2 linked regions of the Pigmentiphaga aceris genome follow. The protein of the gene in region 2 interacts with the protein of the main gene of each other region in a pairwise test. Links are inferred from orthologs where the notes say so. Each region holds a gene or a part of one and is shown on either strand. Other genes may lie near its edges. The genes, in order: leuS and ligA.

Region 1 (8,047 bases), 1.4 Mb from region 2 along the record:
ACTTACCATCGTCCCGCCACGCCGACGTCGCCCACGCAGACCCCACATCCGCCGCCCGCCCCGCCTTCGGCGTCAACCACTTCAACGCCTCGTCGGGCATCTCCGCCAGGAAGCGTGAACGCATGTGATAACGCGTCTGACCGTGCAACATCCGCGTCTGCGAGAAGCTCATATACAGACGCTGACGCGCACGCGTGATCGCCACGTACATCAGGCGGCGCTCTTCTTCCAGACCCGATTGTTCAAGAATGCTGTTCTCGTGCGGGAACAAACCTTCTTCCAGACCCGTGATGAAGACGGCATCGAATTCCAGGCCCTTGGCCGCATGCACCGTCATCAACTGCACGGCATCCTGGCCAGCGCTTGCCTGATTGTCGCCAGCCTCAAGCGCCGCATGCGACAGGAAACCCGCCAGCGGAGACGGAATGTCCTGGGCCAGGTCCGGCACCAAGGCACCTGCCTCGTCTTCGGGGTCGGGCAAACCTTGATCGGCATCGTTGATGCCCACCGTGCTGCCTTCGATCACGCCATCCTGACGATCCGGGTCGCGCATGTGGCCAGCTTCCGAGGCAAATGCAGCGGCGGCGTTCACCAGTTCGCGCAAGTTCTCGACGCGTTCGGCACCTTCTCGTTCGCCCTGGTAATGCGTGACCAGGCCACTGGCCTCGATCACGTGTTCCACCACTTCGTGCAGTTGCATGCCCTGCGTGTCGAAGCGCATCTGGTCGATCAGCATCGAGAAGCGCACCAGCGCGCTGCCGCCACGGCCCGGCACGCGGGCCACGGCAGAATACAGGCTGCCGTTCAGTTCACGGGCCAAGTCGGCTTGCTGTTCAAGCGTGCGTGCGCCAATGCCGCGTACCGGGAAGTTGGCGACGCGCATCCAGGCGGTGTCATCGTGCGGATTTTCCATCAGGCGCAGGTAGGCCAGCGCGTGCTTGATTTCCTGGCGTTCGAAGAAGCGCAGACCGCCGTAGACCTTGTAGGGAACGCCTGCCGAGAACAAGGCGTGCTCGACCACCCGCGACTGCGCGTTGCTGCGATACAGAATGGCAATGTCGCTGCGCAGGCGGCCTTCACCGATCAAGGAGCGGATTTCTTCCATGATGAAATGCGCTTCCTGGTTGTCCGACCCGGCTTCATACACACGGATCGGTTCACCATGCCCTTGATCGGTCCACAGGTTCTTGCCCAGACGGGTGCCGTTGTTCTGAATCAGCGCGTTGGCAGTGTCCAGAATGTGCCCATGCGAGCGATAGTTCTGCTCAAGCTTGATCACTGCACCGTGTGCGAATTCGTGTTCGAACTCGGCCATGTTGCCCACGTTGGCACCACGGAAGGCATAGATCGACTGGTCGTCGTCACCCACCGCAAACACGGCTGCACCGCCACCGGCCAGCAGTTTCAGCCAGCGGTACTGCAAGGTGTTCGTATCTTGAAACTCGTCGACCAGAATGTGACGGAAGCGCCGCTGGTAATGCTCACGAATCGGCGCGTTGCGTGCCAGCAGTTCGTAGGAACGCAGCAGCAGCTCGGAAAAATCAGCCACCCCTTCACGCTGGCATTGCGTGTCGTACAAGTCGTAAAGCTCGACCATGCGGCGCGTGAACGCGTCATGGGCCTCTACGTCGCCTGCGCGCAGGCCAGCTTCCTTGTTGCCGTTGATAAATTGCTGCAACTGCTTGGGCGGATATTTCTCATCGTCAACGTTGGCGGCCTTCAGCATGCGCTTGATCGACGCCAGTTGATCGGCAGTATCCAGAATCTGGAAGGTTTGCGGCAGGCCGGCGTCGCGGTGATGCGCGCGCAGCAAGCGGTTGCACAGACCGTGGAAGGTGCCGATCCACATGCCGCGCGTGTTGATCGGCAGCATGGCAGACATGCGCGTCAGCATTTCACGCGCTGCCTTGTTGGTGAAAGTCACGGCCAGCAGGCTGTGCGGCGTGGCACGGCCGGTCTGGATCAGCCAGGCCATGCGCGTGGTCAGCACCCTGGTCTTGCCGCTCCCGGCCCCGGCGAGCACCAGCGCATGGCGCGGCTCCAGCGTGACAGCGGCAAGTTGCGGGGGGTTCAGATTGGCAAGCAGGGACATGGCGGGACCGACAAAAAAGACAGAGAGAGCGCCGGGCAGTCTAGCACCTGACGACCGGCCGACTGTGGCCGCCCCGGTCCTGCTTGTCCTTCTGGCAGCACCGATTCGCTCCCAACAACGGGAACAGCTCTTGCGCCAGGGATAACCCTTTGCCGTGCGAAGTAAGGCCTTCCGTGGAACCTTCACCGAGGCCTTGCCACCGCGGCCAATCCGAGCAGGAGTTGTCACGCATGAGATTTGCAAACAAGACGGTCATTGTCACCGGCGCGGGATCGGGCATTGGTGAAGGCGCAGCGCGCCGCTTCTCCCACGAAGGTGCCAAGGTGGTGCTGGTTGGCCGAACCAAGGAAAAGCTTGAAAAGATCGCATCCAGCCTGCCAGCAGACCGCACGCTGGTCCATGTTGCCGACGTATCACAGGAAATCGAAGTGAACGCGCTGATCTCAGCCGTGGTCACGAAGTTCGGCAGCATCGACGTGGTGGTCAATGCAGCCGGCGTATTTGCGGGCAGCACCATTACCGAATCCACCACGGAAGACTGGCGCAAGGTCATGTCCAACGATGTGGACAGCATCTTCTTCATGTGCCGGGCCGCCATGCCGCACCTGATCCAAAGCAAGGGCAACATCGTGAACATCTCGTCGGTGTCGGGCATGGGTGGCGACTGGAATTCCAGCCTTTACAACGCGGCCAAGGGCGCGGTCACCAATTTCACACGCTCGATTGCGATGGACTACGGCCGTCAAGGGGTCCGGGTCAATGCCATCTGCCCGAGCATGACCATGACCGACATGACGCAGGACATGCTGGACAAGCCCGAACTGATGGAAAGCTTCAAGGAACGCACGCCACTGTGGGGGCCAGCCACGCCTGAAGATATCGCCGGACCGATCGCTTTTCTGGCCAGCGACGACGCCCGATATGTCACGGGTGTGAACCTGCCGGTTGATGGCGGCGTGACGGCAGCCAACGGTCAGCCGCCGCAGGGTGGAGCTCGGCCCTATAATGCTGGGTTAGGTCGCGCGGCCTACTCGTGATGATGTTCTCCGGGGGCCGCGCCCACGCCTCGCGTCCCGGCCGCCGTGCACGGGATGGACGCATTTCCTTGATCGCAGCCCAGCCCCCGGAAACCATGCAGGAACGCTACCACCCCGCCGAGGTCGAATCGGCCGCCCAGCAACACTGGAACGCCACCAACGCCACGTTGACCACCGAACACGCCAAGCGCCCGGACGGCTCTGAGAAGCCCAAGTTCTACGCTTGCTCCATGCTGCCCTACCCCAGCGGCAAGCTGCACATGGGCCATGTGCGCAACTACACCATCAACGACATGATGGCCCGTTATCTGCGGATGACCGGCCACAACGTATTGATGCCCATGGGCTGGGACGCCTTCGGCCTGCCCGCCGAAAACGCCGCCATGGACAAGGGCATCGCGCCCGCCAAGTGGACGCGCCAGAACATCGCCGACATGAAGGCGCAGATGCAACCGCTGGGCCTGTCGATCGACTGGTCGCGCGAGCTCGCCACCTGCGACCCCGAGTACTACAAGTGGAACCAGTGGTTCTTCCTGAAGATGCTGGAAAAGGGCATCGCGTACAAGAAGACCCAGGTCGTCAACTGGGACCCGATCGACCAGACCGTGCTGGCCAACGAACAGGTCATCGACGGCCGTGGCTGGCGCTCTGGTGCCGTGGTGGAAAAGCGCGAAATCCCGGGCTACTACCTGGCCATCACGCAATACGCTGACGAACTGCTGGACAACGTGTCCGACCCGGCTGCCCCCGGTTACCTGCATGGCTGGCCCGAGCGTGTGCGCCTGATGCAGGAACACTGGATCGGCAAGAGCCAGGGCGTGCGCTTCGCCTTCCCGCATGACATCAAGGACGCCGACGGCAAACTGGTGCAAGACGGCAAGATGTACGTCTTCACCACCCGTGCCGACACCATCATGGGCGTGACCTTCTGCGCCGTGGCCCCCGAGCACCCCATTGCAACGCTGGCCGCCGCGACGAACCCGACGCTGGCCGCGTTCATCGAGGACTGCGCACAAGGCGGTACCTCGGAGGCCGAAATGGCCACGAAGGAAAAGGAAGGCGTGCCGACCGGCTTCTTCGTGACCCACCCGCTGACCGGCGCGCAAGTGCCGGTGTGGGTCGGCAACTACGTGCTGATGGGTTATGGCGACGGCGCTGTCATGGGCGTCCCCGCCCACGACGAGCGCGACTTCGCCTTCGCCCGCAAATACAGCCTGGAGATCAAGCAGGTCGTGGCCGTCGAAGGCCAGCAATACAGCGACCAGGCTTGGCAAGAGTGGTACGGCGACAAGCAGCGCGGCGTCTTGGTGAACTCGGGTGAGTACACCGGCCTGGGTTATGCAGCCGCCGTCGACGCAATTGCCGCCGCCATCACGGTCAAGGAATTGGGCGAGAAAAAGACCACCTGGCGTCTGCGCGACTGGGGCGTGAGCCGCCAGCGCTACTGGGGCACGCCGATCCCGATCATCCACTGCGCCGATTGCGGCGACGTGCCGGTGCCCGAGAAAGACCTGCCGGTGATCCTGCCGGAACACCTGATCCCCGATGGCAGTGGCAACCCGCTGAACAAGGACGACGCGTTCCTGAACGTGGCGTGCCCGCACTGTGGCAAGCCGGCCAAGCGCGAAACCGACACGATGGATACCTTCGTGGACTCGGCCTGGTATTACATGCGCTATACCTGCCCGGACAGCGCCAACGCGATGGTCGATGCACGCAACGATTACTGGTCGCCGATGGACCAGTACATCGGTGGCATCGAACACGCCGTGCTTCACCTGCTGTATGCGCGCTTCTGGACCAAGGCCATGCGCGACATTGGCCTGATCAAGTACGACGAGCCGTTCACCAAGCTGTTCACGCAGGGTATGCTGCTCAATGAGTCGTATTTCCGCGAAGAGCCGAATGGCAAGAAGCGCTGGTTCTACCCCAGCGAAGTGGAAGTCACCCACGACGAGCGCGGTGCCCCGGTCAGCGCAGTTGCGCGCGCCGACGGCCAGCCGGTGCAGATGGGCGGCATCGAAAAGATGTCGAAGTCCAAGAACAACGTGGTGGAACCGGGCGACATCATCAGCCGCTTCGGTGCCGACACGGCACGCCTGTTCACCATGTTCGCAGGTCCCCCGGACCAAAGCGCGGCATGGTCCGACACCGGTGCCGAAGGCACGGCACGTTATCTGCGTCGCGTCTGGACCTTTGCCCATCGCCAAGCCGATGTCGTGCGTGAAGCGGGTGACGATTTCACCGGCATCAGCCCGGCCGGTGCACGCCTGCGCCGTGACATCCACTTGCTGCTGCGCACGGTCGGCCATGACTACGACCGCCTGCAATACAACACCGTGGTGTCTGGCACCATGAAGCTGCTGAATGCACTGGACGACGCCACGCTGACCGATTCGCCGGCCGACCGTGCTGCCCTGCGCGAAGGTACCGGCATTCTGTTGCGTGCGCTGTACCCGGGCGCACCGCACATCACCCACGCGCTGTGGCAGGAGCTTGGCTTCGGCACGCGCATCGGTGATCTGATCGATGCACCGTGGCCGCAGGTCGACGAAGCCGCGCTGGTGCAGGACGAGATCGAGCTGGTGTTGCAGGTCAACGGCAAGATGCGTGGTTCGGTCACCGTGCCCGCAGCGGCCGACAAGGACGCCATCGAAGCCGCCGCCCGCGCACACGAGGCGGTCGAGAAATTCCTCGAAGGTCGTCCGCCCAAGCGCGTTATTGTGGTGGCCGGCAAACTTGTCAACGTGGTGGGATGATGGTCAAACGGTTTGAGATGGATCCGGCACGACGCACGGTGTTGCGCACCGCGCTGGCGCTCGGCATGACCGCAGCGCTGGCCGGTTGCGGCTTCGCGCTGCGCGGCCAGGCCACCCTGCCCTACAAGACGATTTACCTGGGTTTCTCGGGTAACAACGAACTTGGCGCAAACCTGCGACGCAACATCCGCTACACCTCCAGCACCGAAGTGGTTGATCGGCCGCAGGACGCAGAAGCGCTGTTCCAGATGATGAGCGAAGAGCGTCAGAAGATCATTCTGACGCTCGACGGTCAGGGTCGGGTACGCGACTACGAGCTGATCTACCGCGTGGTCTTCCGCGTGCATGACGGCAAGGGTCGCGAATTCATGCCGCCGACCGAAATCAGTCTGCGCCGTGAAATCTCGTTCAACGACAGCGCACTGATGGCCAAGGAATCGGAAGAACGCCTGATCTACCGCGAGATGCAGGCTGACCTGGTGCAGCAGATCATGCGTCGCATGGAAGCGCAGGGCCGCTGATTCATGGGTGTGTCATTACGCGCGGAGCAATTGGCTGCCCGGCTCAAACCGGGCGAGCCTTTGTCGTCGCTCTACACCGTTACCGGCGACGAAGCCCTGCTTGTCATCGAAGCCATGGATGCGCTGCGGGCGGCTGCGCGCGCGGCCGGCCACCTTGAACGTGAGGTGGTAGTCGCCGATGCGCGTACCGACTGGACCACGGTCCTGGCCGGTACGCAGTCGATGTCGCTGTTCGGTGAACGGCGCATTCTTGAGCTGAAGCTGCCGGGTGGCAAACCCGGCAAATCAGGCGGCGATGTCATTGCGCGTCTGGCGGCCGATTGCGGCACCAAACCGCCGGGCACCGCCGACTGCATCACGCTGGTGATGCTGCCGCGCATCGACAAGACCGGTCGCGCAACACCGTGGTTCACCGCACTGGCCGCGCATGGCGTGGTGGTGGAAGTACCCACCATTGATCGCAATGCGCTGCCGGACTGGATCGGCCTTCGTCTGGCAGCCCAGCAACAACGCGCCCGTGGCCCGGTATTGCAATGGATGGCCGAACGGGTCGAGGGCAATCTGCTGGCCGCGCATCAGGAAATCCAGAAGCTGGGTTTGCTGTATCCGGAAGGCGATCTGAGCCTGGAACAGGTGCAGGATGCCGTCGCCAACGTGGCCCGCTACGACGTGTTCACCTTGCGTGACGCAATGCTTGCGGGTGATGCCACGCGCGTGGTGCGCACGCTTGACGGCTTGCGCGCTGAAGGTGAAGCACTGCCGCTGGTGCTGTGGGCAGTTGGCGAGGAAATTCGCCTGCTGGCCCGCCTGGCCGAAGCGCGTGCACAAGGCCAGAACCTGAGCGCATTGATGCGCAGCCTGCGTTTCTTCGGACCGCGTGAGCGCCTGGCCGAACAGGTGCTTGACCGGGTGGCTCCAAACGCCTGGCCTGCCGCGGTTCGACATGCCCACGAAGTCGACAAGATGATCAAGGGTTTGTCGGTGCCCGGGCGCTTGGCAGACCCGTGGCACGAAATCACCCGACTTGCCCTGCGACTGGCCGCACGCCCGTCGCGCCAGACACCACGCCGACCTCCGCGCCCTGCAGCCTGACCGGCAGTTTTCCCAAAGCGCTTACACTCGGTAAGCGCCCGGCTCGGCCGCTTGATTTGCCGGCTTACTTGCCACCTCAATTGCCGCCACCCGCCGCCCTTTCCAACAGCAGACCCAGACACGTCCGCCGACGACCATGAAATCTCTCGACATCTCCGAATACATGACGCAGCTCGGTACGCGAGCACGCGCAGCATCGCGCGCCATCGCCCGAGCTGACGACACTGCCAAGTCAGGTGCCCTGCGCGCCATCGCACGTGGCCTGCAAGCCAATCGCGATGCCTTGATTGCCGCCAATGCAATCGACCTGGCGCGAGCCCGCGACAACGGCCTGGAACCCGCGATGCTGGATCGTCTTAAGCTGGACGACAAAGCCCTGTCGCGCATGATCGAAGGCCTGACCCAGATCGCCGGCATGCCGGACCCGATCGGTGAAATCACCGAGGTCAAGATTCGCCCCAATGGCATGCGTGTCGGCCGGATGCGTGTTCCGCTGGGTGTTATCGGCATCATCTACGAATCGCGTCCCAACGTGACCATCGACGC
Region 2 (7,755 bases):
TGGCAAAAGCTGGAGCCAGATCGCCCGGGCAGGCTTGCTGACGCCTGATGAAGCCCGCCAGCTTCGACGTGCCGAGCAAGCCTTCAAGCGTCTGCGCATTGAACTGCACCTGACCACCAATCGTCGCGAAGATCGTGTGCTGTTCGACGTGCAATCGACCTTGGCAACCGCCTACGGCATCGTGGGCACACCTACGCGGCGTGCCAGCGAAGTGCTGATGCAACGCTACTACTGGGCCGCCAAGCTGGTCACCCAGCTGAACACGATCCTGGTGCAGAACCTGGAAGAGCGACTGTTCCCACGGCCGGGCGAAGCCGCTGTCGATATCGACGAGGACTTCCAGAGCCTGCACGACCGCCTGGATGTGCGCCAAGACGACGCCTTTGCCCGCAATCCGACGCTGTTGCTGCGCGCCTTCCTGTTGATGCAGCAGCACTCATCGCTGAAAGGCATGTCGGCACGCACGCTGCGCGCGATCTGGCACGCCAAGGGCAGTATCGATGCGCAGTTTCGGCGCAACCCGGTGAATCGCAAGCTGTTTTTGGAAATTCTGCAGCAGCCGCGCGGCATCGTGCACGAGTTGCGGCGCATGAACGAACTGAGCATCCTGCCGCGCTACTTGCCGCCCTTCCGACGCATTGTCGGGCAGATGCAGCACGATCTTTTCCACGTGTACACCGTCGATCAGCACACGATGATGGTGATCCGCAACCTGCGTCGTTTCACGATGCCGGAGCACGCGCACGAATACCCGTTCTGCAGCCAGCTGATGCTGGACTTCGACCGCCATTGGTTGCTGTATGCCACTGCTCTGTTCCACGATATTGCCAAGGGGCGTGGCGGCGACCATTCGGTGCTTGGCGCAGTGGAAGTGCGGCGTTTTGCCCGCGACCACGGCTTAGCGGCGGAAGACGCGGAGCTGATCGAATTCCTGGTACGCAATCACCTGATGCTGTCCAGCGTGGCACAAAAGCAGGACTTGTCCGACCCCGACACCATCAACGATTTTGCCGCCCTGGTGGGCGATCAGCGCAAGCTGACCGGTCTGTATCTGCTGACGGTGGCGGACGTGCGTGGCACCAGCCCGAAGGTGTGGAACGCCTGGAAAGCGCAGCTGATGGAGAACCTGTACCGCCTGACCATGCGCGCGCTGGGCGGCGAACGCGTCGATTCCAACACCGTACTGGAAGCCAGAAGGCAGGAAGCGCTACGATTGCTGCGGCTGCGCGGTCTGCGCGACGACGCACGGGATGCGTTCTGGAAACAGCTCGATGTGGCGTATTTCCTGCGCCACGAGGCCGATGACATCGCCTGGCAGACCCGCCACCTGTACAACAAGGTCAACAACGAAGAAGCCGTCGTGCGCGCCCGTCTGGGCCCGGCAGGCGTGGGCTTGCAGATCATGGTGTATGTGCGCGATCAGCCGGATCTGTTCGCGCGCATTTGCGCGTACCTGGCCGGCAAGAACCTGAGCGTGCAGGATGCGCGCATCCACACCACCCGCCACGGCTGGGCGCTGGACACCTTCATGGTGCTGGCACCGGGCAGTGCCAGCGATCACCGGGCGATGACCACCCTGGTGGAACACGAATTGGCGCATGCCTTGAGCAGCGAGCTTGCCGGTTCGACTTCCACGATCTGCGAGCCGGTGGCGGGCCGAGCCTCACGCCAGTCGCGCCTGTTCCCGGTGCAGCCAAGCGTGGAGCTTCGTCCCGATGAGCGCAATCAGTTCTGGATTCTGTCGGTGATCACCACAGACCGAAATGGCTTGCTGTATGCCTTGGCACGCACCTTTGGCCAGCACAAGATCACGCTGCAGACGGCGAAGGTGTTGACGCTGGGCGAGCGGGTCGAAGATACCTTCCTGATTGGCGGACAGACCTTGAACAGCCCGCGCGGACAGCGTCAGTTCGAAAAGGATTTGCTGGAAGCGCTGTAGTCGAGGCTTCGAGTAATCAGTGCTGCAAATGACAAAGGGTGCGGATCAACGATCGGCACCCTTTTGTCATCGTGGCCGTTGAAATCAACTATCGCGATTGACCAGCGGCTGTCCCAACATCTGCCCCAGAATGCGATGCACCGACTGCATGGTGTGATCCAGCGTCACGCGAATATCGTCGAGCGAGATTTCGGTCAGACTGCTGCCCACCCCAGCCGAGTGATTGGTTACCACGCACAATGCCGCATAGTGCAGATCAAGCTCGCGAGCCAGCGCAGCTTCCGGCATGCCGGTCATGCCAACGATATCGACGCCATCACGCGCCAGACGGCGAATTTCGGCGGTGGTTTCCAGACGTGGGCCTTGGGTGCAGCCGTAAACGCCGCCATCGCGAATGGCAACGACACTTTTTGCGGCCTGCAACAATTCCTGTCGAACGACTTCCGAATACGGCAAGGTCATATCGACATGGACGACCGGCTGATCGCCGCCATCGAAGAAGGTGTTGGCGCGGCCGTAGGTGTAGTCGATGATCTGATCTGGCACCACCAACTGACCCGGGCCGCAGTCCGGCGACACACCACCAACCGTGGCCACAGACAGAATTTTTTCCACACCGACTTCGTTCAAGGCCCACAGATTGGCGCGGTAATTGATTCGATGCGGGGCCTGCGTGTGGCCATAACCGTGACGCGCCAGGAAAACCAGTTCGTCGCCATCGCCGATGCGGCCGAAGGTCAAGGCACCCGACGGCTCGCCATAAGGTGTGCGGACGACCTGACGGCGGGTCGCCTGGAAGCCGGCCAGCTGATACAGCCCACTGCCCCCGATAATTGCGTACATGCGTCTACTCCGTCGATCCGGCGAGCAAGGCGTGCAGCCCGTCCTCGTCCAGAATGGTCACGCCCAGTTCCTGAGCTTTGGTGAGTTTGCTGCCGGCATCTTCGCCAGCCACCACATAGTGGGTCTTCTTCGATACCGAACCGCTGACCTTGCCGCCCGCACCTTGAATCAGCTCGGCGGCCTGATCGCGTGACAGCGTTGGCAGGCTGCCGGTCAGCACCAGCGTCTTGCCGGCCAGTACGCCTTGCGCGCCACCACCGCTTGCTGCCACGGTTTCCTGGCCCGGTGTCACGCCGTTGTCGAGCAAGGCCTGCACGACTTCGCGGTTATGGGCTTCGGCAAAGAAACGATGAATCGATGCGGCCACGATCGGGCCGACGTCAGGCACTTCCAGCAAAGTCGCTTCGCTTGCGTCCATCACCGCTTGCAGCGAGCCCAGGCGTTTGGCCAAGTCGCGCGCGGTGGATTCGCCCACGTGGCGAATGCCCAGCGAGAACAGGAAACGCCCCAGGGGCGGCGTGCGTGCGGCTTGAATGGCAGCCACCACATTCTCGGCAGACTTGGCACCCATGCGCGGCAGTTCGGCCAGAGTCTCGGCATTCAGCGTGAACAGGTCTGCCAGCGTCTTGACGCGATCGGTGTCGACCAGTTGATCGATCAGCTTTTCACCCAGGCCTTCGATATCCAAGGCGCGGCGCTGCACCGCATGCAACACGGCTTGCTTGCGCTGGGCTGCGCAGAACAGGCCACCAGTACAGCGGGCAATGATCTCGCCTTCGGGCTTTTCAACCGCCGAGCCGCACACCGGGCACTGGCTGATCATCACAAACGGCACCGCCCCGTCCGGGCGTTTTTCGAGCACGGGGGCAACGACTTCGGGGATCACATCGCCCGCGCGTCGCACCACCACGGTGTCGCCCGCACGCACATCCTTGCGATGGATTTCACCCTCGTTGTGCAGCGTTGCGTTGGTCACAGTGACGCCACCGACAAACACCGGGGCCAGTCGCGCAACCGGCGTGATTGCACCGGTGCGCCCCACCTGGAACTCGATCCGCAGCAGCTCGGTGGTGGCTTCTTCGGCCGGGAATTTGTGCGCCAGTGCAAAGCGCGGTGCGCGCGAAACAAAGCCCAGCGTGCGTTGCGCGGCCAGGCTGTCCACCTTGTAGACGACACCGTCGATGTCGTAGGCCAGATCAGGACGACGCGTCTGGATGTCTCGGTAGAATTCCAGCAAACCTTGCGCACCTGTGACGACCTTGCGCTCGCCATTGACCGGGAATCCAAGCGCTTCCAGCCAGCCCATCATCGCGCTGTGCGTGGTGTGCGGCACCTGGCCTTCGATCTCGCCCCAGCCATACGCAAAGAAACGCAGCGGACGGCGCGCGGTGATGCGCGGGTCAAGCTGACGCAGGCTGCCGGCCGCGGCATTGCGGGGATTGATGAACACCTTCTCACCGCGCTCGCCCTGGGCGGCATTCAACTTGGCAAAATCTTCGCGGAACAGCAGCACTTCACCGCGCACTTCCAGCACGGCAGGTGCTTCGCCGCGCAGTTTCAGTGGAATGCCACGCAAGGTGCGGATATTGGCGGTGACGTCTTCTCCAGCCTCACCATCACCGCGCGTCGCGGCTTGCACAAAACGGCCGTTTTCATAACGCAGACTGATCGCCAGGCCATCGAATTTCAATTCACAGGCGTAATCGACAGAATCACGATCCAGGCCGTCACGCACACGTGCATCGAAACTCTCTACGTCCGCGTCTTCAAAACCATTGCCCAAGGACAGCATGGGCACACGGTGACGCACCACGTCGAATTGGGCTAGCGGCGCGGCACCTACGCGCTGCGTGGGCGAATCAGGATCGGCCAACAGCGGGAATTCGGCTTCCAGCGCCTGCAACTCGCGGAACAGCTTGTCGTATTCGACATCGCTGATGATCGGTGCATCGAGCACGTGATAACGGTGGTTATGTGCTTCGATATCCTCGCGCAACGCTGTCACGCGGGTGCGTGCAAGGGTTTCGGCATCCTGGCCGGCAGGCAGATCAGTCATGCGACATCCGTAAAACAATCGGGGCCGCCCGTGCATCATCCCGCAGGAAGATGCACGGGTACGGCCCCGAAAAATTCATTCTGAACAATTATCCGAAGACCCGGCGTGCACGCACCGACCCTGCTTCGAGCCCTGCTTTTTCAAGCCGCTCGACGCGTTCAAGCAATTGGCGATCGATTGCCGTCACCGCACCGTCGGCCAGCGGACGGCCGCCATCGTCGACCACGTCTGCACTCAAGACCGCAGCCAGACGACGTGCCACAGCCGCCATCTGGCTGAATGCGGTCGGATCGGCCGGGCTGCGCGGTACATCCAGCAACAGGTTCAGTTGGCTGATCGTCGTGTTGGCAGCAGATTCAAAGGACAGGTTGTCGCCGCGCGTGAGCGTGAAACGCACGCGTTGTTGCTTGTCCAGGAACGGCAGACGACCGTCATACAGCGGTGCGAAGCCCACTTGGTGAGCGGCGGTCAAGACGTCGGACGCGCTCCAGCGCTCGGTGCGTGCCACCAGCGTCAGGCCAACCTGCACATCCAGCGCGGCGCATACGGCATCAAGCTGGCGGGCATGCTCGAACACGGCCGGCTCGGACGGCGCTTCGACGTTGCCCTCGAACTGATCGGCCAGCACCCGCGCACGCGACAGGGCTTCGGCCCACTCGCCGCTGGTCAGCGGGCCGCTGCGATTGGCCAGCAACACAGCAACCTGCAGCGAGGCATAACGTGCGTCCGGGCGAAGTGACGCGTGGTGCGAACCACCTGCCGTTTCGGCGAACAGGCGCAGGGGCTTGTGACCGGCATGGCGCAGGCCAAGCGTGAACGGGGCGAGTTCGTCGCCGGCCACCGGCTCGTTGAAGACCACGTCGATCACGGCTTCGCAGGCAGCATCGGGCTCGTCGGCGTCGTGCTGCACCACTTCCGGTGCCAACGCAGCTTCATCGACCGGCAAGACCGTTGCATTGAGGTCCTCTTCAACACTGGAGACAACCGGCTCGGCACGTTCCGGCTTGGCCGCAGGAGCACCCTTTGCCGCAGCAGCCGCGGCAGCTGCCGCCTGTTGTGCACCGAAGTTCGGTTCGCGTCGTTGGATCTCGGTGAACGGTGCCGGTGCGGCGTCTTTCAGCAGTGCATCATGCTCGCCGACCGGGAAGCGCGCCTGCATCTGCGTGCGAGCGCGGCGGTCCTGCCACCAGTTGATGCAGAGAATAATCAGGATCGCCAACGCGCCCAATGCGATCAATCCGATCTGTAAATCACTCATGCCAGATGTCCAGAGTTCCGTGGTTTGTGCGCCGCCCTCAGGCAGCGTCTTCGATCGCCAATTGCATGGCCGAGTCAATGTCGACGGCTACGATACGCGACACGCCTTGCTCCTGCATCGTCACACCGACCAATTGATGGGCCATTTCCATTGCGATTTTGTTATGGGATATGAATAGGAACTGCGTATGTTCGCTCATGCGCTTGACCAGATTCGCGTAACGCTCGGTATTCGCATCGTCCAGCGGCGCATCCACCTCGTCAAGCAGGCAGAACGGAGCCGGATTCAACTTGAACATCGAAAACACCAGCGCCGTCGCGGTCAACGCCTTCTCGCCACCCGATAACAGGTGAATTGTGCTGTTTCGTTTTCCCGGCGGCTGCGCCATCACTTGCACGCCCGAATCGAGAATTTCATCGCCCGTCATTTGCAGACGTGCCTCGCCTCCACCAAACAGTAACGGAAACAGTTCACCGAAGTGACGATTAACCGTATCAAAGGTTTCTTGCAGCAATTGTCGGGTTTCACGATCAATCTTCCGAATCGCGTCTTCCAGGGTGTCAATTGCCAGTAAAACGTCCGCGTGCTGCTCGTCCAGGAAGCGTTTGCGCTCGCGCGCAATGGTCAATTCTTCCAGCGCCGCCAGGTTGACCGCCCCCAGCGAGGCGATTTCCTGCGTGATGCGGCCCAATTCGGACTGCAACCACGCCGCCCGCTGCCACTCACGCGGCAAGGCATCCAGCTGCACGCCCAGCCCATGAACATCGACCTGCTGCGCAGTCAGTTGTTCAGCAAACTGCTCTTGCGCCAGACGCGCGGCCTGTTCTTTCAACTGCAATTCGGTAATACGTGCCCGGCGCGGTTCAAGTGAGCGTTCCAGCGTCAGGCGCTGTTCGTCGGCATCGCGCAGTTGTGCCGTCAAGGTGTCGAGTTCAGTGCGCGCCCGCGCCAGAGACTGCTCGGCCTCGGTACGCAAGGCCAGTGCCGCCTGCAATCCGGCACGCGCCGCCGCGTCATCCAGCACCTTCACTTCGTCCTGCACCCGTGCAGCCTCGCTGGCCGCCCGTGCGCCCTGCTCGCCTGCCAATTGCAGGCTGCGACGCAATTCATCGATGCGGGCACGCAAGCCACGCTCGGCAAATGTGGCCTCCTGGGCCGCCCGTTCCAGCTGACGCAGCTGGTCACGTGCGCGCTGTACCTCGGCTTCCCGCGCTTCCTGGGCCATCTGGGCATCTTCGAAAGCAGACTGCTTGTCGCCCAGCTCGGCATCCATGTTTTCGAAACGCGCCTCGGCCTCTTCCTTGACGATCAGCAATTCTTCCTGCTGCGCGCGGATTTCGGCGATTTCTTCGTCGATACGCCCTGCCCGCTCGGCAGATTGCGCCGCCTGCTGCGACAGACGCGAGTGTTCCAGCTGGATGGCATGCAGTCGCTGGGTGACTTCAGACAGACGCTGGCGCGCCGCTGGCTGCGCCTGGGCAACCTGTTGGTAGGCGGCTTCGGCGCGGGCAACGCCTGAACGCGCTTCGTCGCTGATCAGCTGATGGGCTTTCAACTGGCGTTGCAGGTTTTCGATTTCCTGCTGGCGCGCCAGCATGCCGGCCTGCTCGGAATCCGGCGCATAGAACCGCACGCTGTGGGCACTGATCTGATGCCCCT

The links.
Region 1: the proteins of ligA (region 2) and leuS interact in binary tests that used the Escherichia coli proteins (3 or more experiments, as listed by UniProt). The link is inferred for Pigmentiphaga aceris from one-to-one orthologs.

Annotation. Positions count from the first base shown.
Region 1 is NZ_CP043046.1:3,916,633-3,924,679, forward strand. The notes cover bases 2,873-6,088. They hold leuS (leucine--tRNA ligase), read left to right. Parts: upstream 2,873-3,224; coding sequence 3,225-5,888; downstream 5,889-6,088. Other genes in these bases: budC (meso-2,3-butanediol dehydrogenase), read left to right, coding at 2,873-3,129; FXN63_RS17005 (LPS-assembly lipoprotein LptE), read left to right, coding at 5,906-6,088. In the rest of the region: FXN63_RS16990 (UvrD-helicase domain-containing protein), read right to left, coding at 1-2,092; more of budC, read left to right, coding at 2,323-2,872; more of FXN63_RS17005, read left to right, coding at 6,089-6,409; holA (DNA polymerase III subunit delta), read left to right, coding at 6,413-7,501; FXN63_RS17015 (glutamate-5-semialdehyde dehydrogenase), read left to right, coding at 7,638-8,047.
Region 2 is NZ_CP043046.1:2,481,629-2,489,383, reverse strand. Bases 2,313-5,236 are described here. They hold ligA (NAD-dependent DNA ligase LigA), read right to left. Parts: upstream 4,839-5,236; coding sequence 2,787-4,838; downstream 2,313-2,786. Other genes in these bases: FXN63_RS10710 (cell division protein ZipA C-terminal FtsZ-binding domain-containing protein), read right to left, coding at 4,927-5,236; FXN63_RS10720 (S-methyl-5'-thioinosine phosphorylase), read right to left, coding at 2,313-2,782. In the rest of the region: FXN63_RS10725 ([protein-PII] uridylyltransferase), read left to right, coding at 1-1,939; more of FXN63_RS10720, read right to left, coding at 2,024-2,312; more of FXN63_RS10710, read right to left, coding at 5,237-6,096; chromosome segregation protein SMC, read right to left, coding at 6,134-7,755. UniProt on the Escherichia coli protein: DNA ligase that catalyzes the formation of phosphodiester linkages between 5'-phosphoryl and 3'-hydroxyl groups in double-stranded DNA using NAD as a coenzyme and as the energy source for the reaction.